4 regions of the Streptomyces sp. NPDC002825 genome follow, and region 1 is predicted to be linked to each of the others. Evidence: riboswitches for the same ligand, from Rfam matches in the RefSeq annotation. Region 1 holds a riboswitch; each other region holds the start of a gene.
The links. Region 1 has a riboswitch for cobalamin ahead of ABT041_RS29710 (ABC transporter substrate-binding protein). Riboswitches for the same ligand answer to the same signal wherever they lie in the genome.
Positions count from the first base shown of each region.

Region 1 (7,325 bases):
TAGGTGCGGTTGCGCAGGACGGACAGCATGGGGGCGGCCCCGGTCGGCGACGGCGGACGGCTGACGCCTCCACCGTAACCGATACGTGCACGCGTGCGCACATGTTCACGTCAGTCGTGCCAGGGCTCCCCCGTCACCTGGTGGTCCGCCCGGCTGATCGCCTCGACGACCAGGCGCTTCAGATGCCCGTCCGGCATCGCGTACACGACCCGGCGGCCGTCCTTGCGGCTCGTGACGAGCCCACCGAGGCGCAGCTTGGCGAGGTGCTGGCTGACGGCGGGGCGCGCGGCCCCGCACGCCTCGGTGAGGGCGGTGACGTCGGCCTCGCCGCGGGTGAGCAGCCACACCAGGTGGAGCCGGGTGGGGTCGGAGAGCAGGCCGAACACCTCGGCCGCCGCCGCGAGTTCACGCGCTCCTGGAGTCCGCTCGTGCGGGCGGGAGGCGGCGGCTGCGGGGTCTACGGGCTCGGGCATGGGGCCACCGTACCCAGGAAGCGGATGTGGGGGCGCCCCTCGGGTCCGGGCCGGGTCACGGCGCTGCGGACCCCGTACACCTCGGCGATGAGCTCCTCCGTGAGGACCTCCTCGGGCGGGCCGCTCGCCACCACCCGGCCCCGGGCGAGGACCACGAGCCGGTCGCAGTGCATCGCCGCGAGGTTGAGGTCGTGCAGGGCGACGACGGCGGTGAGCCGGAGTCCGGCGACGAGGGCGAGGAGGTCGAGCTGGTGCTGGATGTCGAGGTGGTTGGTGGGCTCGTCGAGGAGGAGCTCGCGCGGTTCCTGGGCGAGGGCACGGGCGATCTGGACGCGCTGGCGTTCGCCGCCGGAGAGGGTGCGCCAGGGCTGGCGGGCGCGTTCGGTGAGTCCTGTCCGTTCGAGGGCGGTGCGGACGGCGGTCTCGTCGGCGGCCGAGGGCGGGGTCCAGGCCCTGCGGTGCGGGATGCGGCCGAGGCGTACGACGTCGGCGACGGTCAGGTCGGTCTGTGTGTCGGCCTGCTGCTCGACGGTGGCGAGGCGCCGCGCGACCGTGCGGCGGCCGAGCCCGCCGAGCGGCTCGCCGTCGAGGGTGACGAGCCCGGAGTCGGGGGCGAGGACGCCGGCGAGGAGCCGCAGCAGGGTGGACTTGCCGGAGCCGTTCGGCCCGAGCAGCCCGGTGACGGTGCCGGGGGCGAGGGAGACGCTGACCCCGTCGAGGACGAGGGTGTCGCCGGCCGTGCGCGAGACCCGGTCGGCGCGGAGCCCCGGGTCGGCGGAGGCTGTCGTGGTCATCGGCTGCTCCTGGTGCGGTACAGGACGAGGACGAAGGCCGGTACGCCGATCAGCGAGGTCACCACGCCCACCGGCACCTCCTGCGGGTCGAGGACCGTACGGGCGAGCGTGTCGGCCCAGACGAGGAACACCGCCCCGGCCAGCGCGGTGACCGGCAGCAGGCGGGCGTGCCCGGGGCCGGCGAGCGCGCGGGCGGCGTGCGGCAGGACGAGCCCGACGAAGCCGATCGCGCCGGCGGCGGAGACCAGGGCGGCCGTCAGGAGGGCGGTGACGCAGAGCAGGACGAGCCGGGTCCGCGCGACGGCGACGCCGAGCGAGGCGGCGGCCTCCTCGCCGAAGGCGAAGGCGTCCAGGGTCCTCGCGTACCCGCCGCAGATCAGCAGGGCCGCCGCGAGGACGGCGAGGCACATCCACACGTCGCTCCAGCCGGCCCCGGCGAGCGAGCCGAGCAGCCAGAACAGCACGCCGCGGGTGGTCTCGGCGTCGGCGGCGGTCATCACGACGAAGGAGGTGAGCGCGGAGAAGAGCTGCATCGCGGCGACGCCCGCGAGGACCACCCGGTCCGTGGAGCCGCCGAGGGTGTGGCTGAGCAGCAGGACGAGCGCGAAGGAGACCACCGCCCCCAGGAACGCCCCGCCGGTGACGGAGAGGATCCCGCCGCCGATGCCGAGGACGACGACCGCGACCGCGCCCGTCGAGGCCCCGGAGGAGACGCCGAGGACGAAGGGATCGGCGAGCGGGTTGCGCAGGAGCGACTGCATCACCGCCCCGCAGACGGAGAGTCCGGCACCGCAGACGGCGGCGAGGAGGGTACGGGGCAGCCGCAGGTCCCAGACGATCCCGTCGCGGATCGGCGAGAGGCCGGAGGCGGCGCCGCCGAGGTGGGCGGCGATCACGGAGCCGGCCTCGCCGACGCCGATGTCGGCAGGGCCGATGGTGACGGCCACGGCGACGGACAGGCAGAGCAGCGCGAGCCCGGCCGCCGCCCACAGGAACGCCGTCGCGGACGTGAAGGGCCGCTGTGCGGTGCTCACTTCGCGAGACCGTACGAGCGGAGGGCGGCCGCCACCTTCTCGATGCCCTCGACCGTGCGCAGGGTGGGGTTCATCGCCTGGCCGCTGAGCAGGACGTACCGCTTGTGCTTCACGGCCGTCATGTTCCGGGTGACGGGGTCGGACTCCAGGAACTCGATCTTCTTGGCCGCGCTCTCGGCGGACTGCGCGCGGCGGGTCAGGTCGCCGATCACGAGGACGTCGGGGTCGCGGTCCGCGACGGTCTCCCAGTTGACCTGGGGCCACTCCTCGCGGGTGTCGTCGAAGACGTTCTTCGCGCCGAGCGCGTTGGTGACGATCCCGGGCGCCCCGCAACAGCCCGCCATGTAGGGCGCCTTGGCGTCGGAGTACCAGTAGAGGACGGTGGCGTCGGTGAAGTCGGCCGCCGCCGTGGCCTTCGCGACCCGGCCCTCGAGCCCGGCGACGAGCTTCTCGCCGCGCTCGGGGACCCCGAACACCCGGGCCAGGTCGCGGATCTCGCCGTAGACCGTCTCCATGGTGAGGGGCCGGGTGCGGACGCCGTCGCCGTCGCCGCTGTTGTCCTTGCCGACGCAGTCGGTGGGCGAGAGGTACGTGGGGACGCCGAGCTGCTCGAAGCGTTCGCGCGGCGCGACCCCGCCCTTGCCGAGGGTGTACGCGAACGAGGCGGCCGCGAAGTCGGGTTCGGCGTCCAGGACCTTCTCGAAGGAGGGGTAGCGGTCGGCGAGGCGCGGGACCTTCGCGTTCTCCTTCTCCAGGCCCTTGAGCACCGGGTCCGTCCAGGTCGCGGTGCCCACCATGCGGTCGGCGAGGCCGAGGGAGAGCATGATCTCCGCCGCGCCCTGGTCGAGGGCGACGGCCCGGCGCGGGGCGCGGTCGACACGGACCTGCCGTCCGCAGTTGTCGTCGAAGGTGACGGGGTAGCCGCGCTCCGGGGCGGCTCCCTTCCCGTGCGGTGCGGCGGGTCCGCCGCCGCAGCCGGTCACCGTCGCGGTGAGGAGCAGGACGCCGGCCAGGGCGGGCACGGCGGAGCGGACGGGGTGTGCGAGCGGCACGGGGGACTTCCTCTGCGTCCACGGCTCATACGCGGAGCCTGTCGTACGGTGCTCCCCGGACGGGCGCGTGCCGCCGGGGCCGCCAGCAGGTCTTCGGACTCGGGGTCAGCCGGACGGAGCGCCTTCCCGGGCTCGTCGTGCCGCCCAGTGGCCGATGCTCCGCCCGTCGCCCTCACCGCTGCGCGTCAGTTCCGGTCTCGCACCGGATTCCCTGACCCGTGGACGTACCCGTTCAGGTGCGTACAAAGGTGCGACTGGCCTCGGCACAGTACCACCGGCCGGCCGTCGCACCCGGGACGCCCGTGGATGTCAGACGCGCAGTTCCTTCGCCTCGAAGCGGCCGTCGCCGAGGACCAGGACGAAGGAGACCTGCTGCCCCTCGGAGACCGTCCGCCCCTCGCTCTCGATGTCCTCGGCGCTGAAGTACACCTGCTCCTCGGAGCCCACGGGGACGACGAAGCCGTACCCGCCGCGACGGTTGAAGGACTGCACGAACCCTTTGCTTCTGCCTTCCACGGCGGCCTCCTCGTCGGCACGGGAGGCGCGGTCGAGGGTGTCCGGCCCCGGGCGGGCCGTGTCCGCGCCTCAGGGGAGATGTACCCCGCGGGCCCGCCCTTCGCCACCGCCGCCGACCGGGCGAAACCAACCGAGATGATCTCGTACAATATTCAACAGAGGCCCGCTGCCGGAGATCCCCCGTGTCCGTCAGCGGGCCTCGCCGTCGTCCACCGGCCCCGGGGAAGCCCCGCCCGGGGCACCGGCCCCCGCGCAATCCCCGACGGGTCAGGCGCGGCGCGGGTACGCGATCCGTGCCGTGATCCTGGCGATGCGCCGCGCCGACTCCTCCGGCGCGGCCACCGGCTGGACGATGTGGCTCACGGTGAGCCGCACGATCGTCTCGACGGCGAGGCCGCGGGACTCCTCGTCGACGTCGGGCCAGGCCTCGGTCGCGTACGCGTCGAGCATCGCCATCGCCGTGCCGAAGACCGGCTCCGGGCGCGTGGTGAGATAGGCGAGGAGATCGTCCTCGCCGCCGCGCGCGGCGAGCAGGACGCTCTTGATGAGGGGGTTGTCCACGGCCTGCTGGAGCGTGTACCCGACACCCGCCGCCGCTGCCGCCTCCAACTCGCCCCGGTGAGCGTCGAGTTCGCGCTGGATGCCGAGGAGGAAGCCCTCCACCTCGCGCTGGACCAGGGCGTTGCCGACGGCCTCCTTCGAGCCGAACTCGTTGTAGAGCGTCTGGCGGCTGATCCCGGCGGCCCGCGCGATGCCGGCCATGCGGAGGCCGCCCCAGCCGTCGGCGGCGACCAGCCGGTAGGCGGCGTCGAGCACCTGCTCACGCAGGAGGGACCGAACACTCTCGCGGAAACGTGTCATCGTGCCCCCACTTTATCCACCGGATCCCCGCCGGCTCTGCGCACCGGGGCCTGTCCAGCGCATTGACACCTTCACGGCGACCCGTCTATCAAATGGACAGAACGCATGTGAAGTGTCCACCTCTCCGAGGAGCCGGTCTTGGCCCTGCACAGCGACTCCCCCGAAGCCCCCGCCGCCTGGCGCGACCCCAAGCGCCGGCTCTGGCCGCTCGGCCTGCTCATCCCGGCCTTCCCCTTCCTCTCCTGGGGTCTGGTCGCCGCCACCGGGCTCCGCGTCTTCTGGTGGACCGGGATCCTCGTCCTGTACGTGATCTTCCCGGTCGTCGACCACGTGATCGGCAAGGACTCCGGCAACCCGCCGGACAGCGCGCTCGCCCACCTGGAGCAGGACCGCTACTACCGCTGGTGCACCTACCTCTACCTCCCCCTGCAGTACACGGGGCTCGTCCTGGGCTGCTGGCTGATCACCCGGGGCGACCTCGCCCTCGTGGACCGGATCGGGCTCACCTTCACCCTCGGTGGGGTCGCCGGCATCGCGATCAACACCGCCCACGAGCTGGGGCACAAGACGGAGGCCCTGGAGCGCCGGCTGTCCCGGATCGCGCTCGCCCAGACCTGGTACGGCCACTTCTACGTCGAGCACAACCACGGCCACCACATCCGCGTCGCCACACCGGATGACCCGGCGAGCGCCCGGCTCGGCGAGAGCTTCTGGCGCTTCCTGCCCCGGACCGTCCTCGGCAGCCTCACCTCTGCCTGGCGCCTGGAGAAGCGCCGGCTCGCCCGCCGCGGCCGGTCCGTGTGGAGCCCGCGCAACACGGTCCTCAGCTCCTGGGCGCTGTCGTTCCTCCTCTTCGCGGGGCTCGCGCTCGCCTTCGGGCCCGGGGTCCTGCCGTACCTCGCGGGCCAGGCCGTCTTCGGCTTCTGCCTGCTCGAGGTCATCAACTACACCGAGCACTACGGGCTCAAGCGGGAGCTCACCGCGAGCGGGCGCTACGAGCGCTGCGCCCCGCGCCACAGCTGGAACAGCGACAACGTCGCCTCGAACGTCTTCCTCTACCACCTCCAGCGGCACAGCGACCACCACGCGTACCCCACCCGGCGCTACCAGTCGCTGCGCCACTTCGACGAGGCGCCCGAGATGCCGACGGGGTACGCGGGAATGATCGTCCTCGCGTACGTCCCGCCGCTCTGGCGCCGCGTCATGGACCACCGGGTCCTCGCCCACTACGACGGGGACGTGACCCGCGCCAACCTCCAGCCGTCCCGCCGCGCCCGCCTGCTCGCCCGGTACGGGGGCGGGACCGGCTGAGGCCTCGCCACGTCGCCGCGCGCGGCCGGAACCGCCGCACCGGTCTGTCAGGGCCCCGCCCCACTCGCCCCTTACAGGGCGAAACGCCACGACGGGCTACCGACGGCTCGTACAATACCAAGCAGTCGGTTTACAGTCGTCGGGGCGCGGCGCGACGGGGCGCAGGCCCGCTGCCGCCGGCGCATGGTGCTACTGGAGCCATTGGTGACCAAACAAGAGCGGGCCACACGGACCCGCGACGCGCTGATCAAGTCGGCGGCCAGGGAATTCGACCGGCACGGCTACGCCCTGGCCACGTTGTCCGCCATCAGCTCGGGAGCGGGCGTGAGCCCCGGGGCGCTCCACTTCCACTTCGAGAACAAGGCGGCCGTCGCCGACGCCGTCGAGGGCGCGGCCTGCACCGCCCTGCGCAGGACGGCCCGGATCGTGTACGGACAGCGGTCGAACGCCCTGCAGAACCTCGCCGACACCTCGCACGCCCTGGCCCGGCTGCTCCGCGACGACATCGTCGTCCGCGCCGGCTTCCGGCTGAGCTGCTCCGACGACGCCCGTACGGAGCTCAATCTGCGCCAGGAGTGGCAGAGCTGCGTCCAGCAGCGGCTCGCGGAAGCGGCCGACGAGGGCCTGCTCGCCCCCGGTCTCGGGCGGCAGCAGGACCTCGCCCGCACGATCGTGGCGGCCACGATCGGACTTGAGGCGCTGTGGCGGGACAACGGCGAATGGCTGTCCCCGAAGACCGTCACGGGTCTGTGGCGCACCCTGCTGCCGATGCTCGCGGGCCCCGACTCGCTCGCCGGACTCGATCCGGCGGGCACGGGCGCGCTCGCCACCGCGCACGCGCCCGTCGGCTGAGGCCGCGGGGGTGCGTCAGGAGGAGGGGACGAGGAGGCCCCGGTACCAGGGCATGTGGCCGGCGATCGTCGCGGCGAAGCCCGGCCCCGGGTCGCAGCCCCAGTCCCGCCAGGGCCGGTCGTCCTCGAACCAGTGGTCGTCGGCGAGCATCGCCAGGTGGTGCAGGCCGAAGGGGACGTCCGCGAGCAGGACGCGGGCCTCGGCGAGGTCCACCGCGGGCCCCCGGGTCCCGGACCGCCCGGCGACGAGGGCCTCGCCGGCCGCGAGCAGTTCCGCCGCCGGAACCGGCTCCGGGTGGTTGACGTAGAAGGCGCCGGGCTCCGTCCGCGGGGAGAGCGCCGCGCCGAACAGTGCCCGGGCCAGGCTGTCCACGTCGATCAGGGAGTGCAGCGAGGAGCCCCCGTCGAGCGGGCCCGGCAGGGCGGCGAGCAG
Region 1 covers NZ_JBEOVH010000029.1:2,549-9,873, reverse strand. Annotated here, with positions in the region: gene ABT041_RS29730 (MFS transporter) at 1-29, opposite strand, end outside; gene ABT041_RS29725 (ArsR/SmtB family transcription factor) at 111-473, opposite strand; gene ABT041_RS29720 (ABC transporter ATP-binding protein) at 458-1,267, opposite strand; gene ABT041_RS29715 (FecCD family ABC transporter permease) at 1,264-2,301, opposite strand; gene ABT041_RS29710 (ABC transporter substrate-binding protein) at 2,298-3,353, opposite strand; cobalamin riboswitch at 3,435-3,612, opposite strand; gene ABT041_RS29705 (cold-shock protein) at 3,663-3,869, opposite strand; gene ABT041_RS29700 (TetR/AcrR family transcriptional regulator) at 4,137-4,730, opposite strand; gene ABT041_RS29695 (alkane 1-monooxygenase) at 4,869-6,041, shown strand; gene ABT041_RS29690 (ScbR family autoregulator-binding transcription factor) at 6,246-6,893, shown strand; gene ABT041_RS29685 (NAD-dependent epimerase/dehydratase family protein) at 6,909-7,325, opposite strand, start outside.

Region 2 (7,325 bases), on a different contig from region 1:
TCGCGCTCTTCATGTACCCGCACTCCATCACGGCGACCCTGTCGTCCCGCAGCCGGAACGTCATCCGCCGCAACACCACGATCCTGCCGCTGTACTCGCTGATGCTGGGCCTGCTCGCGCTGCTCGGCTTCATGGCGATCGCCGCCGGCATCAAGGTCAAGAACGGCCAGCTCGCCATCCCGCAGCTCTTCGAGACCATGTTCCCGGACTGGTTCGCCGGAGTCGCGTTCGCCGCGATCGGCATCGGCGCGCTCGTCCCGGCCGCGATCATGTCGATCGCCGCGGCCAACCTCTTCACCCGCAACATCTACAAGGACTTCATCAAGAAGGACGCCACCCCGGCCCAGGAGACCAAGGTCTCCAAGCTGGTCTCGCTCCTGGTGAAGGTCGGCGCCCTCGTCTTCGTCCTCACCATGGACAAGACCGTCGCCATCAACTTCCAGCTCCTCGGCGGCATCTGGATCCTGCAGACCTTCCCGGCGCTCGTCGGCGGCCTGTTCACCCGCTGGTTCCACCGCTGGGCGCTGCTCGCCGGCTGGGCCGTCGGCATGATCTACGGCACGGCCGCCGCGTACGGCGTCGCCAGCCCGACCCAGAAGCACTTCGGCGGCTCGGCCGCCGAGATCCCGGGCATCGGCGAGATCGGCTACATCGGCCTCACCGCCTTCGTGCTCAACGTCCTCGTCACGGTCGTCCTGACCTTCGTCCTCAAGGCCGTCAAGGCCCCCGAGGGCGTCGACGAGACCTCCCCGGAGGACTACACGGCCGACGCGGGCGACCCCGGCGTCACCGAGCTCCCGAAGGTCGGCACCGCGGCGCACTGACATCACCGTCCGTGAACGGGCCCTGGATCTCCGCGAGGAAATCCAGGGCCCTTCGCCTGCCCCCGCGAGGCAGACTTGCGGGCATGGACATCACGATCAGGGCAGTACGGCCCGAGGAGTACGAGGAGCTCGGCGACCTCACCGGCCTCACCTATCTGAACGACGGGCTGCTGCTGCACGGCGAGGACGACTTCTACCTGGCGGTGCTCCGCGACACGGCACGGCGGGCGCGCGAGAGCGAGGTGCTCGTCGCCGTCGACACCGAAGGCGCGATCGTCGGCGGCGTGACCTTCGCGGAGGGCGGCACCACCTGGGCGGACATCGCCGTCCCCGGCGAGGCCGAGTTCCGGATGCTCGTGGTCGCGCCCGCGGCCCGCGGCAGGGGCGTCGGAGAAGCCCTCGTACGCGCCTGCGTGGACCGCGCCCGGGCCCTCCCCGACTGCGCGCGCCTCGTGCTCTCCACGGCCGATCTGATGGTCTCGGCGCACCGGATCTACGAGCGGCTCGGCTTCGTCCGCACCCCCGAGCGGGACTGGGAACCGATCCCCGACCACTCGCTGTGGACCTACGCCCTGGAGCTGTAGCCCCGGGACCGACACAACATGTGGGGGGTGCCACGAGCGGCGCCCCCCACATGTATGCTCATCCTCGCTGTCGACGCAGGGGAATCCGGCGCGAATCCGGAACTGTCCCGCAACGGTGTGCTTCGTACGGATTCGTACGCGGTGAGTCCGAAGACCTGCCGACAGCGCGCCCGGTCCGTCCGTTCCGGGTGTCACAGACGTCCGGGCCTCGCGGAGTGGGCCGGTGGACGCGGCGCGCCCACGCCCACGGGTGCCCGCCTGCCCGCCTTCCCGCCCGAGGCCCCGAGCCGAGCGAGGGAGAGCCCCCACGTGACCATCGCGCCCGCCGATCCGGCCGCAGCGATCGAGACCGACGGCCCCGGGACCGTACTCCTGCGGACCCTGACCGATCTCACCGCCGACCTCCCGGACACCGACCCCGGCAAGGTCGCCGCCGCCGCCCTCCGCGGCCGCAGCGCCACGTCGGACGAGGCGGAGCTGCGCGAGCTGGCCACCGAGGCGGCCGCCGGCCTGATCGCCGAGGACCCCGCGTACTCCCGGCTCGCCGCCCGGCTCCTCACCATCACCATCGCCGACGAGGCGGCCGGCCAGGGCGCCGTGAACTTCTCGGCCTCCGTCGCCGTCGGTCACCGCGAGGGCCTCATCGCCGACCGCACCGCCGAGTTCGTCGCGCTCCACGCGGACCGGCTCGACGCCACGATCGACCCGGCCGGCGACGACCGCTTCGGCTACTTCGGTCTGCGCACCCTCTACTCGCGCTACCTGCTGCGCCACCCGATCACCCGCAAGGTCATCGAGACCCCGCAGCACTTCATGCTGCGCGTCGCCTGCGGCCTCGCCGGGGACGAGTCGGCCCGCGCCCTGGACGAAGTGAGCGCGCTGTACGGCCTGATGAGCCGCCTGGACTACCTGCCGTCCTCCCCCACGCTCTTCAACTCCGGCACCCGCCACCCGCAGATGTCCTCCTGCTACCTCCTGGACTCCCCGCAGGACGAGCTGGACTCCATCTACGACCGCTACCACCAGGTCGCGCGCCTCTCGAAGCACGCGGGCGGCATCGGCCTCTCGTACTCCCGCATCCGCGCCCGCGGTTCGCTGATCCGCGGCACCAACGGGCACTCCAACGGCATCGTGCCGTTCCTGAAGACCCTCGACGCCTCCGTCGCCGCCGTGAACCAGGGCGGCCGCCGCAAGGGCGCCGCCGCCGTCTACCTGGAGACCTGGCACGCGGACATCGAGGAGTTCCTGGAGCTCCGCGACAACACGGGCGAGGACCAGCGCCGTACGCACAACCTGAACCTGGCGCACTGGATCCCGGACGAGTTCATGCGCCGGGTCAACGCCGACGCCGAGTGGTCGCTGTTCTCCCCGGCGGACGTGCCCGAGCTCGTCGACCTGTACGGCGAGGAGTTCGACGCCGCCTACCGCAAGGCCGAGGCGGCCGGCCTGGCCCGCAAGACCATGCCGGCCCGCGACCTGTACGGCCGGATGATGCGCACCCTCGCGCAGACCGGCAACGGCTGGATGACGTTCAAGGACGCCTCGAACCGCACGGCCAACCAGACGGCCGAGCCGGGCACGGTCGTCCACTCCTCCAACCTGTGCACCGAGATCATCGAGGTCACCAACGACGGCGAGACGGCCGTCTGCAACCTCGGCTCGGTCAACCTGGGCGCCTTCGTGACCGGCGGCGACATCGACTGGGAGCGTCTGGACGAGACCGTCCGCACGGCCGTCACCTTCCTCGACCGGGTCGTCGACATCAACTTCTACCCGACCGAGCAGGCGGGCCGCTCCAACGCCAAGTGGCGTCCGGTCGGCCTGGGCGCCATGGGCCTCCAGGACGTCTTCTTCCAGCTGAAGCTGCCGTTCGACTCGGCCGAGGCGCGCGCCCTGTCCACCCGTATCGCCGAGCGGATCATGCTGGCGGCTTACGAGGCGTCCGCGGACCTCGCCGAGCGCAGCGGCCCGCTCCCCGCCTGGGACAAGACCCGCACCGCCCGCGGCGTGCTGCACCCGGACCACTACGACGTCGAGCTGAACTGGCCGGAGCGCTGGGCCGCGCTGCGCGCCCGCATCGCGTCGACCGGCATGCGCAACAGCCTCCTCCTCGCCATCGCCCCGACCGCGACGATCGCCTCGATCGCCGGCGTCTACGAGTGCATCGAGCCGCAGGTCTCCAACCTGTTCAAGCGCGAGACGCTGTCCGGCGAGTTCCTCCAGGTCAACTCGTACCTCGTCGACGAGCTGAAGAAGCTCGGCGTGTGGGACGCGCAGACCCGCGAGGCGCTGCGCGACTCCAACGGCTCGGTGGCCGGCTTCACCTGGGTCCCGGCCGAGGTCCGCGAGCTGTACCGCACGGCCTGGGAGATCCCGCAGCGCGGCCTCATCGACATGGCGGCCGCCCGCACCCCCTTCCTCGACCAGAGCCAGTCCCTGAACCTCTTCATGGAGACGCCGACCATCGGCAAGCTGTCGTCGATGTACGCGTACGCCTGGAAGCAGGGCCTGAAGACGACGTACTACCTGCGCTCCCGCCCGGCGACCCGGATCGCCCGCGCCGCCCAGGCCGCCGCGCCGATCCCCGTCCAGCAGGCGACCCCCGACGCGGACGCGATCGCCTGCTCCCTTGAGAACCCCGAGTCCTGCGAGGCCTGCCAGTAATGAGTACCGAGAAGAAGAACCTCCTGGACCCGGGCTTCGAGCTCACGCTCCGCCCCATGCGCTACCCGGACTTCTACGAGCGCTACCGGGACGCGATCAAGAACACCTGGACCGTGGAGGAGGTCGACCTCCACTCGGACGTCGCCGACCTCGCCAAGCTCACCCCCGGCGAGCAGCACATGATCGGCCGTCTGGTCGCGTTCTTCGCGACGGGCGACTCGATCGTGGCGAACAACCTGGTGCTGACGCTCTACAAGCACATCAACTCCCCGGAAGCGCGCCTGTACCTCTCGCGCCAGCTCTTCGAGGAGGCCGTCCACGTCCAGTTCTACCTGACGCTCCTGGACACCTACCTTCCCGACCCGGACGACCGCGCGGCGGCCTTCGCAGCGGTCGAGAACATCCCCTCCATCCGCGAGAAGGCGCAGTTCTGCTTCAAGTGGATGGACTCGGTCGAGAAGATCGAGAAGCTGGAAACGGCCGCCGACCGCCGCCGATTCCTGCTGAACCTGATCTGCTTCGCGGCGTGCATCGAGGGCCTGTTCTTCTACGGCGCCTTCGCGTACGTCTACTGGTTCCGGTCGCGCGGTCTGCTGCACGGCCTGGCGACGGGCACCAACTGGGTGTTCCGCGACGAGAGCTGCCACATGGACGCCGCTTTCGCGTTCGTCGACACCGTCCGCGAGGAAGAGCCGGAGCTCTTCGACGACGAGCTCGGCCGACAGATCACCGACATGATCAAGGAAGCCGTCGAGGCGGAGCTGCAGTTCGGCCGCGACCTGTGCGGCGACGGCCTGCCGGGCATGAACACCGAGTCGATGCGCGAGTACCTCCAGTGCGTCGCCGACCAGCGCCTCGCACGTCTCGGCCTCGCGCCCGTCTACGGCTCCGACAACCCCTTCTCCTTCATGGAGCTCCAGGGCGTCCAGGAGCTGACCAACTTCTTCGAGCGCCGCCCGTCCGCCTACCAGGTGGCGGTCGAGGGCTCGGTGGACCTCGACGAGGACTTCTAGCCGGTACGTGGAAGGGCCCCGCACTCCGAGGAGTGCGGGGCCCTTTCGTGTTCTACGCGTATGTCAGTCGTTCGGGACGACCGGGTAGCGCGGGGTGCCCTCTTCCATCTGGCGGAGGGCGTCCTTGCGGTCGCGCTTCGACAGCTTGTCGATGTAGAGGAAGCCGTACAGGTGGTCCGTCTCGTGCTGGAGGCAGCGGGCGAAGTAGCCGGTGCCGCGGACCTTGATCGGGTTGCCCTTCAGGTCCTGGCCGGTGACCTCGGCGTAGTCCGGGCGGGCCAGCTCGGCGTACGCGGTCGGGACGGACAGGCAGCCCTCGTTCGAGTCGTCGAGGTGCCGCTGGTCGGCCGGCAGGTCGACGAGGACCGGGTTGATCACGTGGCCGACGTGGCGCTTGCCCTCGTCGTCCATGCAGTCGTAGACGAAGACCTTGAGGTCGACGCCGATCTGGTTGGCGGCGAGGCCGACGCCCTCGGCGGTGCGCTGGCTGGCGAACATGTCGTCGACCAGCTGCGCCAGCTCGTCGTCGAAGTCGGTGACGTCCTTGCACTCCCGGTGCAGGACGGGGTTGCCCACGACCGTGATGGGGCGCGAGGTGCCGCGCTCGCGGTGGGCGGCCTCGCGGGCCTCGGTGTCCTCGGTGTCGACGATGAAGCCCTCGTCGTCCACGGCGTACACGCCCGTCTGCTCCTGCTCAGTGCCCTGCTGCGACATGTCCGCCGTACGCCTTCTTCCTCGAACCGGTACACCCCGTGGTAGGTGCGATGTACAGCCTACGGGCAGCGGTCAGCAGACTTCCTCCAGATCGCGCCATTCCCGGCTGTCCGGGCTGTCCGCGACCCAGCCGTCGAGGAGGCCCCGCACCAGGCCCGCCGGGGCCGCGATGCCGCACTCACGCTCCGGCACCCACAGTTCGCCGGGCGAGCGGTGGCCGAGCGGTCCGGGGTGCCCCGGCTCGCTGTGGTCGTGCGGGTCGGAGTGCTCGCCCTCGCCCTCGGCGCTCGGCATCGTCGACTCGGAGCAGGCGCGGCAGAGCAGCCGGACGGAGGACGACCAGTCCTCGGCGGCGAAGCCGGCCTCGGCGGCGAGCTGCTCCAGGGCGTCCCGGTCGGCCTCGGTGGCGGCCTCCAGGAGGACCACCCAGGTGGGGACGGGCGAGGGCGCCCACAGCTCGATCTCGTCGAAGACGGGGAAGGAGGGGCCCGCGGTGGTGGTCCGCTCGCCGTTCGGCACGCCGTCGTGGAGGACGACCTCGCCCCAGCGGCGGCCGGAGGACGGCAGCGGGATGGAGAGGACCTCGATCCGGGCGGGGTCGAGACGGCGGCCCCACACGACCTCCGCCTCGCCCTCGGGCGAGAGCCGGACGGCGGCGCTGCCGAGCTCCATGCCGGCGGGCTCACCGGTGCCGGCGGCGGCGCCGGGCACCTTCAGTCCGTAGGCCTGCCAGGCCCGGCGGGCCAGCGGCCAGTCCTGGAGGGCGGTGGCGGCGATGCCCACGTTCCACCAGTCGGGGGCGCCGGTCTCCTTGTCGAGCAGCGCGACGGCCCGCAGGCCCGCGGCCCGCGCCTGCTCCCAGTCGTGCCGGAACTTGTGCAGCAGCGCCAGGTTGAACCAGGACTCCGAGAGCCAGGGCTCCAGGTCCGCCGCGCGCGTCAGGAGTGCGCCCGCGTCCTCGTACCGGCCGTCGCCGATCAGCGTGAACGCGCGGTCGGTGGCCTGCCGCCACGAGGCGGAGGGCCGATGCCGTACCTTCCCGAAGATCTTCACGATTCCCGCCTGCCGGTCGCTTCACCCTCTTGTTCGCATCCAACCATGCCCGGTCGGACGCGCGCTCATTACCCATGGGTTACCCAAGGACGCCCGAGGTCACCCCAGCGGCTCCGCCCCGCGCCAGGACCCTGGCCAGGCATTCGACGACATCCGGGTGATAGTCGCGGGCGGTGCCGAGCCTGAGCCGCTCCAGGGCGTCGAGTGCGGCGCCCGCGCCGTCGCCCGCGAGGTCGTCGTAGGCGTTCACGGCCCGGACGATCCGGGCGGCCGGCGGCTGCTCGCGGTACGGGTCGGCCTGCCGCTCCACGACGACGGCGACGGCCTCGGGGACTCCGGTCCTGCGGACGACCTCGCCGCCCAGGAGGGCGATCCTGCGCTGCTCCTCGGCCGGGAGGACGGCGGTGGCGCCGCCCGCGACCGGGTCGACGAGGGAGAGCTGTCCGATGTCGTGCATGAGCGCCGCGTGCTCC
Region 2 covers NZ_JBEOVH010000009.1:214,522-221,846, forward strand. Annotated here, with positions in the region: gene mctP (monocarboxylate uptake permease MctP) at 1-824, shown strand, start outside; gene ABT041_RS15160 (GNAT family N-acetyltransferase) at 908-1,408, shown strand; cobalamin riboswitch at 1,463-1,585, shown strand; gene ABT041_RS15165 (ribonucleoside-diphosphate reductase subunit alpha) at 1,718-4,072, shown strand; gene ABT041_RS15170 (ribonucleotide-diphosphate reductase subunit beta) at 4,072-5,085, shown strand; gene def (peptide deformylase) at 5,149-5,799, opposite strand; gene ABT041_RS15180 (tetratricopeptide repeat protein) at 5,872-6,852, opposite strand; gene ABT041_RS15185 (HD-GYP domain-containing protein) at 6,932-7,325, opposite strand, start outside.
Region 2: it holds a riboswitch for cobalamin, as region 1 does, so the genes downstream of both, ABT041_RS15165 (ribonucleoside-diphosphate reductase subunit alpha) here and ABT041_RS29710 (ABC transporter substrate-binding protein) in region 1, are expected to answer to the same signal.

Region 3 (7,325 bases), on a different contig from region 1:
GGTCCGGCTGCTGTCGACCGGCCAGCGCCGCAAGCTGGAACTGGCCCGCCTGGTGACCTCCCCCGCCGATCTGCTCCTCCTCGACGAGCCGACCAACCACCTGGCCCCGGGCCTGGTGGAGGAGATCGAGGCCGCGCTCGCGGAGTACCGGGGCACGCTGATCGTGGTCAGCCACGACCGGCGGCTGAGGGAGGGGTACCGGGGCCGGGTCCTCGAACTGGCCCCGGCCCTCGTCGGCGCTTAGCCCTCGGGGTACCGGGACCGGGTCCTCGAACCGGCCCCGGCCCTCGTCGGGGCTCAGCCCTCGGGGTACCGGGGCCGGGTCCTCGAACTGGCCCCGGCCCTCGTCGGCGCTTAGCCCTCGCCCTCCAGGTCGCCCTCCGTCTCCAGGAACACCTGCCGCAGCGCGGCCAGCGTCTCCGGGTCCGGCTTCTCCCACATGCCGCGCGACTCGGCCTCCAGGAGGCGCTCCGCGATGCCGTGCAGGGCCCAGGGGTTGGCCTCCTTGAGGAAGGCCTGGTTCGTCTCGTCGAGGACGTACTCCTGCGTGAGCTTGTCGTACATCCAGTCGGCGACGACACCCGTCGTCGCGTCGTACCCGAAGAGGTAGTCGACGGTCGCCGCCAGCTCGAACGCGCCCTTGTAGCCGTGGCGGCGCATCGCCTCGATCCAGCGCGGGTTGACCACCCGCGCCCGGAAGACCCGGGAGGTCTCCTCGACGAGCGTGCGGGTGCGGACGGTCTCCGGGCGGGTCGAGTCGCCGATGTACGCCTCGGGGGCCGTGCCCGTCAGCGCGCGGACGGTCGCGACCATGCCGCCGTGGTACTGGAAGTAGTCGTCGGAGTCGGCGATGTCGTGCTCGCGGGTGTCCGTGTTCTTCGCGGCGACCGCGATCCGCTTGTACGCGGTCTCCATCTCCTCCCGGGCCGGGCGGCCTTCGAGACCACGGCCGTAGGCATAGCCGCCCCAGACCGTGTAGACCTCCGCGAGGTCGGCGTCCGTGCGCCAGTCGCGGCTGTCGATCAGCTGGAGGATGCCCGCGCCGTACGTGCCGGGGCGCGAGCCGAAGATGCGGGTGGTCGCGCGCCGCTCGTCGCCGTGCTCGGCGAGGTCGGCCTGCGCGTGCGCCCGCACGTGGTTGTCCTCGGCGGACTCGTCCTCCAGGCCCGCCACCAGCCGTACGGCGTCGTCGAGGAGGCCGATGACGTGCGGGAACGCGTCCCGGAAGAAGCCCGAGATGCGCAGCGTCACATCGATGCGCGGGCGGCCGAGCTCGGCGAGCGGGATCGGCTCCAGGCCGTTCACACGGCGCGAGGCCTCGTCCCACAGCGGGCGGACGCCGAGCAGGGCGAGCGCCTCGGCGACGTCGTCGCCCGCGGTGCGCATCGCGCTCGTACCCCAGAGGGAGAGGCCGACGGAGGTCGGCCACTCGCCGTTGTCGGTGCGGTAGCGCTCCAGGAGCGAGTCCGCGAGCGCCTGGCCGGTCTCCCAGGCGAGCCGGGACGGCACGGCCTTCGGGTCGACCGAGTAGAAGTTCCGGCCGGTCGGCAGGACGTTGACCAGGCCACGGAGCGGGGAGCCGGACGGACCGGCCGGCACGAAGCCGCCGTTGAGCGCGTGCACGGCGTGCGCGAGCTCGTCCGTGGTGGCGGCGAGGCGCGGCACGACCTGGCGGGCGGCGAAGTACAGCACCTCCCGGACGTCGTGGCCGTGGCCGTCGGTGATGCCCGGGATCGCGGCCTCGTCCCAGTCCGCGTCCTCCATCGCCTGGACCAGCGCGCGGGCCGTGGCCTCGACGGCGTCGGCGCTCGTGCGGGTCGCGGCCGACTCGTCCAGGCCCAGCGCCTCGCGCAGGCCCGGCAGCGCCTGCGTACCGCCCCAGATCTGGCGGGCGCGCAGGATGGAGAGGACCAGGTTGACCCGGGCCTCGCCCACCGGGGCGCCGCCGAGGACGTGCAGGCCGTCGCGGATCTGGGCGTCCTTGACCTCGCACAGCCAGCCGTCGACGTGCAGCAGGAAGTCGTCGAAGCCGTCGTCCTCCGGGCGCTCCTCGAGACCGAGGTCGTGGTCGAGCTTCGCGGCCTGGATCAGAGTCCAGATCTGGGCGCGGATGGCCGGGAGCTTCGCCGGGTCCATCGAGCTGATCTGCGCGTACTCGTCGAGGAGCTGCTCCAGGCGCGCGATGTCTCCGTACGAGTCGGCGCGGGCCATCGGCGGCACCAGGTGGTCGACGAGGGTCGCGTGGACGCGCCGCTTGGCCTGGGTGCCCTCGCCCGGGTCGTTGACGAGGAACGGGTAGATCAGCGGCAGGTCGCCGAGGGCCGCGTCGGGGCCGCAGGCGGCGGACAGGCCGGCGTTCTTGCCGGGCAGCCACTCCAGGTTGCCGTGCTTGCCCAGGTGGACCATGGCGTCGGCGCCGAAGCCGCCGTCCTCGGCGCGGGCGGCGATCCAGCGGTAGGCGGCCAGGTAGTGGTGGGACGGCGGGAGATCGGGGTCGTGGTAGATCGCGATCGGGTTCTCGCCGAAGCCGCGCGGCGGCTGGATGAGGACCAGGAGGTTCCCGCGCCGCAGGGCGGCGAGGACGATGTCCCCCTCCGGGTTGCGGGACCGGTCGAGGAACATCTCGCCCGGCGCCGGACCCCAGTGCTCCTCCACCTGCTCGCGGAGCTCGGCGGGCAGCGTCGCGTACCAGCGCTTGTAGTCGGCGGCCGGGATGCGGACCGGGTTCTTCGCGAGCTGCTCCTCGGTCAGCCAGTCCTGGTCGTGGCCGCCGGCCTCGATGAGGGCGTAGATCAGCTCGTCGCCGTCGCCGGAGACCAGACCCGGGAGGTCGGCCTCGGGCCCGAAGTCGTACCCCTCGGCGATCAGCCGGCGCAGCAGGGCGACGGCGGAGGCGGGGGTGTCGAGACCGACGGCGTTGCCGATGCGGGAGTGCTTCGTCGGGTACGCGGAGAGGACGAGCGCCAGCTTCTTCTCGGCGTTCGGGATGTGACGGAGCCGGGCGTGCCGGACGGCGATGCCGGCGACGCGGGCGGCGCGCTCGGCGTCGGCGACGTACGCGGGCAGACCGTCGGCGTCGATCTCCTTGAAGGAGAACGGGACGGTGATGAGCCGGCCGTCGAACTCGGGCACGGCGACCTGGCTGGCGGCGTCGAGCGGGGAGAGGCCCTCGTCGTTCTCCTCCCACGCCGACCGGGAGCCGGTCAGGCACAGGGCCTGGAGGATCGGCACGTCGAGCGCGGCGAGCGCGCCCGCGTCCCAGGCCTCCTCGTCGCCGCCGGCCTGCGCCTCGGCGGGCTTGGTGCCGCCGGCGGCGAGGACGGTGGTGACGATCGCGTCGGCCGTGCGCAGGGTGTCGACGAGCTCCGCCTCGGGGGCGCGCAGGGACGCCACGTACAGCGGGAGCGCCCGGGCGCCGGCGTCCTCGATGGCGCCGCAGAGGGCGTCGACGAAGGCGGTGTTGCCGCTCATGTGGTGGGCGCGGTAGTAGAGCACGGCGACGGTGGGGCCGGTCTCGTTCCGTGCGGTCCGCTCCAGCGGGCCCCAGGTGGGGGCGGCGGCCGGGGCCTCGAAGCCGTGGCCGGTGAGCAGGACGGTGTCGGAGAGGAAACGGGCCAGCTGCTCCAGGTTGGCCGGGCCACCGTGCGCCAGATAGGCGTGCGCCTCGGTGGCGACGCCGACGGGGACGGTGGAGGCCTCCATCAGCTGGGCGTCGGGGGCCTGTTCGCCGCTGAGCACGACGACCGGCTTTCCGGCGGCGAGGACCGTGTCCAGGCCCTCCTGCCAGGAGCGGACGCCGCCGAGGAGCCGGACGACGACCAGGTCGACGCCGTCGAGCAGGTCCGGGAGGTCGGCGAGGGGGAGCCGGGAGGGGTTGGCGAAGCGGTACGCGACCGCTCCCTCGGCCTGGGCGGCATTGGCCGCGCGGGCGCTGAGCAGGTCGGTGTCGGAGTGCGACAGCAGCAGGAGCATGGCGAGCTCAGGCCCTTCCTCGGGGTTGTCCGCGCCCCGGGTGGTCAGTGGACGGCGGGAGTTCCTGACTCACCCGTCCCCTCGCGGGTACGGGCTCACAGTGGCGGGACCGCGCCGGATTCTCACCGGGCTTCCTCCCCGGGGTCCTGGGACCCCATGCCGATCTGCATCCTAGATCGTGGCGTCGACGGGCCCCAGGGAACGGCGGGGTCGACCGGATCACACCCAGTGGCCGGCCGGTTCCCCGTGGGTATGCTCGCCGCCATGCCGCCCACCCCACCTCCGACGCCCGAACCGGGCGAAGTTCGCATACGGGACCGTGGCGACGCCTGCCCCGGGGCGCTGCGCCTGCACCCCGCCGACGACGGACGCCTCGCCCGACTGCGCCTGCCCGCAGGACGCCTGACGGTCCATCAGGCAGAGGTTCTGGCCCGGGCCTCCGAAGCCCTCGGCGACGGGCGGATCAGCATCACCTCGCGCGGCAACGCCGAGCTGCGCGGCCTCGGCGAGGGCTGCGGGGCGGAGCTGGCCGAGCTCCTGGCCGGGGCGGGGCTGCTGCCCTCCCCCACCCACGAACGCGTCCGCAACATCGTGGCCTCGCCGGCCGCCGGCCTCGACGGACTCGGCTACGCGGACGTGCAGTTGTGGGCGCGTGAGCTCGATGCCGCCCTGTGCGCCGAGCCCCGGGCCGCGTCCCTTTCGGGACGGTTCCTGTTCCTCCTCGACGACGGACGCGGGGACGTCGCCGGACTCGGCGGCGATGTGAGCTTGATCGCAGGACCGGACGGGTCCGTCCTGCTGCGGCTCGGCTCGCTGGTCCTGCGGCTCGCCGCCGCCGACGCCGTCCCCGCCGCCCTCACCGCCGCCCTCGCGTTCCTCGACGCCGCCGAGGCCGCCGGGAACGGGGCCTGGCGGCCGCACGAGCTGCCCGACGCGCACGTGCCGGACTGGGCCGGGGCCCTCGCGCGGGCCGGGATCGCGGCGGAGCCCGTACCCGTACCGCAGCTTCCCGTGTCCCCGCCGCCCGCCCCCGGTCCGCTCGGCGACCGGGCCCTGCACGTCCTCGCCCCGCTCGGCCGGCTGACGGCCGCCCAGCTGCGGGCCCTGGCCGACGGGGCCGAGGAGCTGCGGCTGACCCCCTGGCGGGGAGTGGTCGTCGTCGGGGCCCCGGCCGACCGGCTGCCCGGCCTGGAGACGTACGGCCTGGTCACCCGGCCGGACCTGCCCTCGGTCGGGGTCAGCGCCTGCACCGGGCGGCCCGGCTGCGCCAAGTCCCTCGCCGACGTACGCACGGACGCCGGCCTCGTCCACCGCGGGGGCCTGCCCGTCCACTACTCCGGGTGCGAGCGCCGCTGCGGCCACCCGCACGGCACCTGGGTCGACGTCCTCGCCACCGGCGACCACACCTACCTGGTGGACGGCGTCCCCACCCCCCGCACCTCCCTGCCCGAAGCAGTGACCACGGCCCGCAGCCTGCCGACCCACACGAGATGAGCGAGAGCACCAGGATGTTCGACTACGAGAAGGACGGGACGGAGATCTACCGCCGGTCCTTTGCCACCATCCGCGCCGAGGCGGACCTCGCGGGCCTGCCCGCCGACGTCGCCCAGGTGGCGGTCCGGATGATCCACGCCTGCGGCATGACCGACCTCGTGCAGGACATCGCGTATTCGCCGCAGGTCGTCGCGAGCGCCCGCGCCGCCCTCCGCGCCGGCGCCCCCATCCTCTGCGACGCGCAGATGGTCGCCAGCGGTGTCACCCGCAAGCGGCTGCCCGCCGACAACGAGGTGCTCTGCGCCCTCTCCGACCCGGCCGTCCCCGGCCTCGCCGCCGAGCTCGGCACCACCCGCTCGGCCGCCGCCCTCGAACTGTGGCGGGACCGCCTCGAAGGCTCCGTCGTCGCCATCGGCAACGCGCCGACCGCCCTCTTCCACCTCCTGGAGATGATCGCGAAGGGCGCGGGCAAGCCCGCCGCCGTCCTCGGCATCCCGGTCGGCTTCATCGGCGCCGCCGAGTCCAAGGACGCGCTGGCCGAGAACACCCTCGGCCTCGACTACCTGGTCGTACGGGGCCGGCGCGGCGGCAGCGCGATGACGGCCGCCGCGATCAACGCCCTCGCCCACGAAGCGGAGATCCAGGCATGACCACCGGCAAGCTCTACGGCGTGGGCCTCGGCCCCGGCGACCCGAACCTGATGACCGTCGCCGCCGTGAAGGCCATCGCCTCCGCCGACGTGATCGCCTACCACTCGGCGCGCCACGGCCGCTCCATAGCCCGCTCCATCGCCGCCGAGCACATCCGCGAGGACCACATCGAGGAGCGGCTGATGTACCCGCTCACGGTGGAGACCACGGACCACCCGGGCGGCTACCGGGGCGCCCTGAACGACTTCTACGAGGAGGCCTCGGCCCGCCTCGCCGCGCACCTGGACGCCGGGCGCACCGTCGCGGTCCTCGCCGAGGGCGACCCGCTGTTCTACGGCTCGTACCAGCACATGCACAAGCGGCTCGCGGACCGCTACGACACGACCGTCATCCCCGGCGTGACCTCGGTCAGCGCCGCGGCCGCCCGGCTCGGCGAGCCGCTGTGCGAGGCGGAGGAGGTCCTCACGATCATCCCCGGCACCCTGCCGGAGGACGAGCTGACGGCCCGCCTGGCGGGCACGGACTCGGCGGTCGTGATGAAGCTGGGCCGCACCTTCCCGACGGTCAAGCGCGCCCTCGAGCGGGCGGGCCGGCTGGACGACGCGCGGTACGTGGAGCGGGCGTTCATGGCCGGCGAGCGGACGGGCACCCTGTCCGAGATCGACCCCGACTCCGTCCCGTACTTCTCCGTCGCCGTCCTGCCCTCCCGCATCGACCAGGAGCCCCCCGTGCGGGAGGCGGGCGAGGTCACCGTCGTCGGCACCGGCCCGGCCGGGGCGCCCTGGCTCACCCCCGAGTCGCGGGGCGCGCTCGTCAACGCCGACGTCCTCGTCGGCTACACCACCTACCTGGACCGGGTCCCCGTCCTGCGCCCCGGGCAGATCCGGCACGGCTCCGACAACAAGGTCGAGTCCGAACGCGCCGAGTTCGCCCTCGACCTGGCCCGGCGCGGCCGGAAGGTCGCGGTCGTCTCGGGCGGCGACCCGGGCGTCTTCGCCATGGCGACGGCTGTCCTCGAGGTGGCCTGCGAACCGGAGTACGCGGACGTGCCCGTACGGGTCCTCCCGGGGGTGACGGCGGCGAACGCGGCGGCAGCGGCGGCGGGCGCCCCCCTCGGCCACGACTACGCGACGATCTCCCTCTCCGACCGGCTCAAGCCCTGGGACGTCATCGAGTCCCGGCTCCGCGCGGCGGCGGGCGCCGACCTGG
Region 3 covers NZ_JBEOVH010000001.1:195,120-202,444, reverse strand. Annotated here, with positions in the region: gene abc-f (ribosomal protection-like ABC-F family protein) at 1-244, shown strand, start outside; gene cobN (cobaltochelatase subunit CobN) at 355-3,972, opposite strand; cobalamin riboswitch at 4,009-4,151, opposite strand; gene ABT041_RS00915 (ferredoxin-like domain-containing protein) at 4,225-5,466, shown strand; gene ABT041_RS00910 (precorrin-8X methylmutase) at 5,463-6,116, shown strand; gene cobJ (precorrin-3B C(17)-methyltransferase) at 6,113-7,325, shown strand, end outside.
Region 3: it holds a riboswitch for cobalamin, as region 1 does, so the genes downstream of both, cobN (cobaltochelatase subunit CobN) here and ABT041_RS29710 (ABC transporter substrate-binding protein) in region 1, are expected to answer to the same signal.

Region 4 (7,325 bases), on a different contig from region 1:
CGACCGGCCGGAGGGCCTCAGAACAGCGGGGTGAGGAAGCGGCGCATGGACTCCTCGTAGCGGAGGGGGTCGGCGTTCCACATCGCGGCGTGCGGGGCCTGCCGCACGGTCTGCAGGCTGACCCGGTCGGGACGGCGGGCGGCGAGTTCGACGGAGGGTTCCCAGGGGGCGATCGTGTCGTCGGGGCCGTGGAAGAGGAGGACGGGGACGCGCAGGGCGTCCGGCTCCGAGGCCTCCTGGAGGAGGTCCTCGCGCGGGGCGGTCCTGCCCTGGGCGGCGCGGACGGCGAGCGGCAGCAGGACGCCGGGGACGTGGCGGGCCGCCGCGAGGTTGCGGAAGGTGGCCGCCCAGTCGAGGACCGGTGAGTCGAGGACGAGGCCGGCGATCCGGTCGCGCACGCCCGATTCGGCGGCGGCGCGCAGGGCCATCGAGGCGCCGGTCCCCCAGCCGTGCAGGACGACCTTGCGGGCGCCGCGGCGGACGGCGTAGCGGATGGCGGCGTCGACGTCCCGCCACTCGGAGTCGCCGAGGTGGGCGAGGCCGTCCGGGGAGGCGGGGGCTCCTTCGTCGCCGCGGTAGGCGGGGACGAGGACGGGGATCTTGCGGCGGTGGAAGAAGGGGACGAGGTTCAGCGGGTGCTCGCGGGTGGTGCCGAGGCCGTGCAGGGCGATCACCCAGGTGGTGCGGTGGCCCGCCACGAGCCAGGCGGGCAGGGGGCCGAGTTCGCCGGGGATCTCGACGTCCTCGTGGGCGAGCCCGAGGGCGCTGATCGGGGTGCCGATGTGCAGCTGGGGGGTGAGCCGGACCCGGGCGCCGGGCCCGAGGACGCCGAGCTCGACCCGCTCCAGGCGGCGGACGACGGTGTCGGCGGTGTGCGGGACCCGGTCGAGGACGGGGCCGAGGACGGCGTGCAGTCCGGGGGCCTCCATCCCGTACGTGCCGGGGCGCAGCGAGGCGAGGCTGCGGGTGAGGGTGATCCGCTCGGGTCCCGTGGCGTGCACGGTGAGCCGGGGGTCTCCGGGCAGTGGTCGTCCGGACGGCGCCTTGAGGGCGACGTCGCTGGCGTACCGGCCGGCCGCGATCGCGGCCGCGCCGACACCGATCAGGGTGGTGACGGCCGCTGCCGTCGCTGTAGCCGGGCGCACGGTCCCAGTCTCGGCAGGACGGGGTGGGGCTGCCACCGGACGGACCCGGACGGGCCCGGACCCGGCCACGGCACCGCCGAACCGGAAGGGTCACCCCGGGGAGTGACATGGGTCTCGTTCGAGGGGTCCCCCGGTCGGATGGCCCCGTCCAGGGAGCGGAACCGGTCGGCCGGGGAGGAACCGGGGCAGGCCGTATGTGCCCCGTGGGGACCGGGATTACCCGTGGTTCCCCGCTGACCGCATCGTGGACAGCTCTCACTCCGGGACCACAAGCGGAACCTCTTGACACCGGATAGGGACACCACGCCGCCCGCCCCAGTTCACCTTCCGTTCACCCAGGTTGCCTACGTTCGACGAGCCACTGACGTCAAACGATTGCCTGGGTAAATGGAACACATCACGCTGCTGCTCGCCATTGTGGTCGTGACAGCTCTCGTGTTCGATTTCACGAACGGTTTCCACGACACCGCCAACGCGATGGCCACGACCATCTCGACCGGTGCTCTCAAGCCCAAGACGGCGGTGGCCATGTCCGCCGTGCTGAACCTCGTCGGCGCGTTCCTGTCCGTGGAGGTCGCCAAGACGATCTCCAAGGGACTCGTCAACGAAGAAGGCATCCAGCCCGAAGTCATCCTCGCCGCACTCGTCGGCGCGATCCTCTGGAACCTGGTGACCTGGCTGGTCGGACTCCCGTCCAGCTCCTCGCACGCCCTGATGGGCGGCCTCATCGGCGCCACCGTCGCCTCGATCGGCATCAGCGGCGTCAACGGCGAGGTCGTCGTCACCAAGGTGCTCATCCCGGCCGTCGCCGCGCCCATCGTCGCGGGCATCGCCGCGATGCTGGCCACGAAGCTGACGTACCGGATCGGCGCCAAGACCGACGAGAAGCACACCGCCAAGGGCTACCGCGTCGGCCAGATCGCCTCCGCCGGTCTCGTCTCCCTCGCCCACGGCACCAACGACGCCCAGAAGACGATGGGCATCATCACCCTGGCCCTGGTCGCCGGCGGCTCCCTCCCCTCCGGCGCCAACCCGCCGGTCTGGGTCATCGTCTCCGCCGGCACCGCGATCGCGCTCGGCACGTACCTCGGCGGCTGGCGCATCATCCGCACCATGGGCAAGGGCCTCACGGACCTCCAGCCGCAGCAGGGCTTCGCCGCCCAGACCAGCGCGGCCACGGTCATCCTGGCCTCCTCGCACCTCGGCTTCTCCCTCTCGACCACGCACTCCGTCTCCGGCGCCGTCATGGGCGCGGGCATGGGCCGCAAGGGCGGTGTCGTCCGCTGGTCGACCGCCACCCGGATGTTCGTCGCCTGGGGCCTGACCCTGCCGGCCGCGGCCCTGGTCGCCGCGGGAGCCGAGTTCGTCGCCCGCCAGGGCGCCTGGGGCGTCTACGTCGTCGCCGCCTTCCTGGTGGCCTCCTGCATCGGCATCTGGCTGGTCTCCCGCCGCGAGGTGGTCGACCACACCAACGTCAACGAGGTCGAGGCCGAGAGCGCGGGTGTCGTGACCACCGCGATGGCCGCCGTCACCCCGCCGCCGGCCGGTTCCGTCGCCGCCGTCGCGGACGAGGACCTGAAGACCACCATCCCCGCGCCGGCCCCCACGGACCCGGCCGCTCCCCCGGCCACCGCCGCGGTCTAAGGAACTGGAACCAAGCATGAAGATCGACTGGGCAGCTCTCGGCTCCGTCTTCGGAGTCAGCCTCGTGGCGACCGTCGCCCTCGTGGGCCTCTTCACCCTCGGTGTCGTCGGCCTCTCCAAGCAGGAGGAGGCCGCCGCCCAGGGAGGCTCCGCCACCCTGGCCCGCACCGGCGCCTACGCCTGCTTCGCCCTGTGCGTCGCGGCCGTGGGGTACGGCATCTACATGATCGTCGCCTGACGCGTCGGGCGTGACCGGCGGGGCGGTCCGCACCTTCGGGTGCGGACCGCCCCGCCGTCGTGTTTGTGGTGCTTCGCACAGTGACGCGGTGCAGGTCAAGGGTGAGTTGACGGCTGTTCTCGGGCCGTGGTGGACTGCCGAGGCCATTACGGCGGCAGTAGAGGAAGTCCGGTGCGATTCCGGCGCGGTCCCGCCACTGTGACCGGATCCCAAGGGTCCGGGAGTCAGGAACTCTCGCCGCCGGTCACGTCGATCCAGGGCGCGGACCCTGAGTGAGGACACAGCGCCATGCCCGGCCGCAGCCCCATCCGCTCCAGAGCCAGCCGCCTCGCCCCGGACGGATTCGCGTACGGCGCGGCCGCCGGTCTCGCCGTCGACCTGCTCCTCGGCGATCCCCGCCGCGGACACCCCGTCGCCGCCTTCGGCCGGGCCGCGAGCCGGGTCGAGAAGGCCCTCTGGCACGACCACCGCGGCTGGGGCGCCCTGCACACCGCCGTGTGCGCCGGTGCCACCGTCACGGCCGGCGCCCTCGCCGCCCGTGCGGTACGGGGCAGCCGCGCCGCCTCCGTCGCCCTCACAGCCGCCTCGGTCTGGGCCGTCGTCGGCGGTACGACCCTGGGGCGCGAGGCCCGCGCGATCGGCGGCGCCCTCGCCGCCGGGGACCTGGAGGTCGCCCGGGAACGGCTCCCGCACCTGTGCGGCCGCGACCCGCAGTCCCTCGACGGTCCCGCGATGGCCCGCGCGGTCGTCGAGTCCGTCGCCGAGAACACCTCCGACGCCGTCGTGGGCGCCCTCTTCTGGGGAGCGGTCGCGGGCGTGCCGGGGCTGGTCGGCTTCCGCGCGGTGAACACCCTCGACGCGATGGTCGGCCACAAGTCCCCCCGGTACCGCCGGTACGGCTGGGCCTCTGCCCGCCTCGACGACGTGGCCGGCTGGCCCGGGGCCCGGCTGACGGCCGCCCTGGCGACGGTCGCCGGCGGCGATCCGCGCGGAGCCGTACGGGCCTGGCGGGCGGACGCCGCCAAGCACCCGAGCCCCAACGCCGGACCGGTCGAGGCCTCCTTCGCGGGCGCCCTCGGCGTGCGGCTCGGGGGCACCCTCTCGTACGCCGGACGGGTCGAGCACCGGCCCGTCCTCAACGGCGAGGGGCGGCCCGTCGAGGTCGCCGACATCGACCGCGCGGTCCGGCTCTCCCGCCGGATCACCGGACTGACCCTGGCCGCCTGCGTCGGCGGCCGCATGATCGCGAGCGCGCTGAAGCGGAGGAACGCATGAGGGGTGGGGGGCTGCTCGTCGCCGGGACCACGTCCGACGCGGGCAAGAGCGTCGTCACGGCCGGCATCTGCCGCTGGCTGGTCCGGCAGGGCATCAAGGTCGCACCGTTCAAGGGACAGAACATGTCCCTCAACTCCTTCGTCACGCGGGAGGGCGCCGAGATCGGCCGCGCGCAGGCCATGCAGGCGCAGGCGGCCCGGGTGGAACCCACCGCCCTGATGAACCCGGTGCTGCTCAAGCCCGGCAGCGACCGCTCCAGCCAGGTCGTCCTCATGGGCAGGCCGGTCGGCGAGATGAGCGCCCGCGGCTACCACGGGGGCCGGCAGCAGACGCTCTTCGAACCGGTGATGGCGTGCCTGGAGGAGCTCCGGGGCACGTATGACGCCGTGATCTGCGAGGGGGCGGGAAGTCCGGCCGAGATCAACCTGCGGCGCACGGACATCGTGAACATGGGCATCGCGCGCGCCGCGAAGCTGCCCGTCGTCGTGGTCGGGGACATCGACCGGGGCGGGGTCTTCGCCCAGTTCTTCGGGACGACGGCGCTCCTCGCGCCCGAGGACCAGGCGCTCGTGGCGGGGTATCTGGTGAACAAGTTCCGGGGCGACGTGTCCTTGCTCGAACCCGGGCTCGACATGCTGCACGGGCTCACCGGACGCCGGACCTTCGGTGTCCTGCCGTACGCGCACGGGCTCGGCATCGACGAGGAGGACGGCCTGCGGGTCTCCCTGCGCGGCACCGTCCGCGAGTCGGTCGTCGCGCCGCCGGTCGGCGCGGACGTGCTGCGGGTCGCCGTCTGCGCCGTACCGCTGATGTCCAACTTCACGGACGTCGACGCGCTCGCCGCCGAACCCGGCGTCGTCGTCCGCTTCGTGGACCGGCCCGAGGAAGTCGTCGACGCCGACCTCGTCGTCGTGCCGGGCACCCGGGGCACGGTCAAGGCGCTGGCGTGGCTGCGGGAGCGGGGGCTCGCCGACGCCCTCGTCCGGCGCGCGGCCGAGGGCCGGCCGGTGCTCGGCATCTGCGGCGGCTTCCAGGCCCTGGCCGAGCGCATCGAGGACGAGGTCGAGTCGAAGGCGGGTGTCGTCGACGGTCTCGGGCTGCTGCCCGTACGGGTGCGGTTCGGGGTCGAGAAGACCCTCGCCCGGCCGGTCGGCGAGGCGCTCGGCGAGCGGGTCGAGGGGTACGAGATCCACCACGGCGTCGCCACCGTGGACGGCGGTGAACCGTTCCTCGACGGGTGCCGGGTCGGCTCCGTGTGGGGTACCCACTGGCACGGCTCGCTGGAGAGCGACGGCTTCCGCCGGGCGTTCCTGCGGGAGGTCGCGGCGGCGGCGGGACGCCGGTTCGTCCCGGCGCCCGACACGTCGTTCGGCGCGCTGCGGGAGGAACAGCTCGACCGCCTCGGCGACCTCATCGAGGAACACGCGGACACGGACGCGCTGCTGCGGCTGATCGAGAACGGCGCGCCGGAGGGGCTGCCGTTCGTGCCGCCGGGTGCGCCGTGAGCGCCCCCTCCTCCCCCACTCCCGTACCTATCGAAGGAGCGACCACCCGATGAGCACCCGGTATCCGTTCACCGCCGTCGTCGGCATGGACGATCTGCGGCTCGCCCTGCTGCTGAACGCCGTCAGCCCGGCCGTGGGCGGGGTGCTCGTGCGCGGCGAGAAGGGGACCGCCAAGTCCACCGCCGTCCGGGCGCTCGCCGAGCTGCTGCCGGAGGTTCCGGTGGTCGCGGGGTGCCGGTTCAGCTGTGACCCGGCCTCCCCCGACCCCGGCTGCCCGGACGGGCCGCACGGCGACGCACCCGGCACCACGCGTGCCGCGCGGATGGTCGAGCTGCCCGTCGGCGCCTCCGAGGACCGGCTCGTCGGCTCGCTCGACATCGAGAAGGCCCTCGCCGAGGGCGTGAAGGCCTTCGAGCCGGGGCTCCTCGCCGCCGCGCACCGGGGCATCCTGTACGTCGACGAGGTCAACCTGCTCAGCGACCACCTCATCGACCACCTGCTCGACGCAGCCGCCATGGGCGCCTCCCACGTCGAGCGCGAAGGCGTCTCCGTGCGGCACGCCGCCCGCTTCCTGCTCGTCGGGACCATGAACCCCGAGGAGGGCGAGCTCCGGCCCCAGCTCCTCGACCGCTTCGGTCTCACCGTCGAGGTCGCCGCCTCGCGGGACCCCGAGCAGCGCGTCGAGGTCGTCCGTCGGCGGCTCGCGTTCGAGGACGACCCGGCCGCCTTCGCCGCCCGCTGGGCCGCCGAGGAGGCCGCCCTGCGCGAACGGATCGTCGCCGCCCGGGCCTTGCTGCCGCAGGTGACCCTCACCGACGCCGTGCTGCTCCAGATCGCCGCGACCTGCGCCGCGTTCGAGGTGGACGGCATGCGCGCCGACATCGTGATGGCCCGGACCGCGACCGCGCTGGCCGCCTGGGCGGGACGGACCGAGGTCACCTCGGAGGACGTCCGGCAGGCCGCGCTCCTGGCCCTCCCCCACCGCCGCCGGCGCTCGCCCTTCGACGCGCCCGGCCTCGACGAGGACAAGCTCGACGAGACCCTGGAGCAGTTCAAGGGGGACGCACCGGACGACGATCCCGAGCCGGACGGCCCGGGTGACGGCGGTCCGGGCGGGGGCGGCGGGGGCGTTCCGCCTCAGGGTGACGGGCCCGACGGTCCCGCGCCCGAGTCCGCCGAGGTCCCGGAGAGCGCGCCCTCCCCCGCCCCGCAGGGCCCCGGCTCCGGTGCCGGTGAGCGCGCCGCCGTGAAGGCCGGCGAGCCCTTCCGTACGAAGGTGCTGAGCGTGCCCGGTCTCGGCGAGGGTGCGGCCGGTCGCCGTTCCCGCGCCCGCACCGAGCACGGCCGTACGACCGGATCCACCCGGCCCCGGGGCGCGCTGACCAAGCTGCACCTGGCCGCGACCGTCCAGGCCGCCGCCCCGCACCAGCGGGCGCGCGGCCGGTCCGGGCCCGGGCTCGTCGTCCGGCGGGACGACCTGCGGCAGGCGACCCGGGAGGGGCGCGAGGGGAACCTGGT
Region 4 covers NZ_JBEOVH010000016.1:63,410-70,734, forward strand. Annotated here, with positions in the region: gene ABT041_RS21395 (alpha/beta hydrolase) at 18-1,145, opposite strand; gene ABT041_RS21400 (inorganic phosphate transporter) at 1,533-2,789, shown strand; gene ABT041_RS21405 (hypothetical protein) at 2,806-3,027, shown strand; cobalamin riboswitch at 3,141-3,280, shown strand; gene ABT041_RS21410 (cobalamin biosynthesis protein) at 3,316-4,302, shown strand; gene ABT041_RS21415 (cobyric acid synthase) at 4,299-5,807, shown strand; gene ABT041_RS21420 (putative cobaltochelatase) at 5,857-7,325, shown strand, end outside.
Region 4: it holds a riboswitch for cobalamin, as region 1 does, so the genes downstream of both, ABT041_RS21410 (cobalamin biosynthesis protein) here and ABT041_RS29710 (ABC transporter substrate-binding protein) in region 1, are expected to answer to the same signal.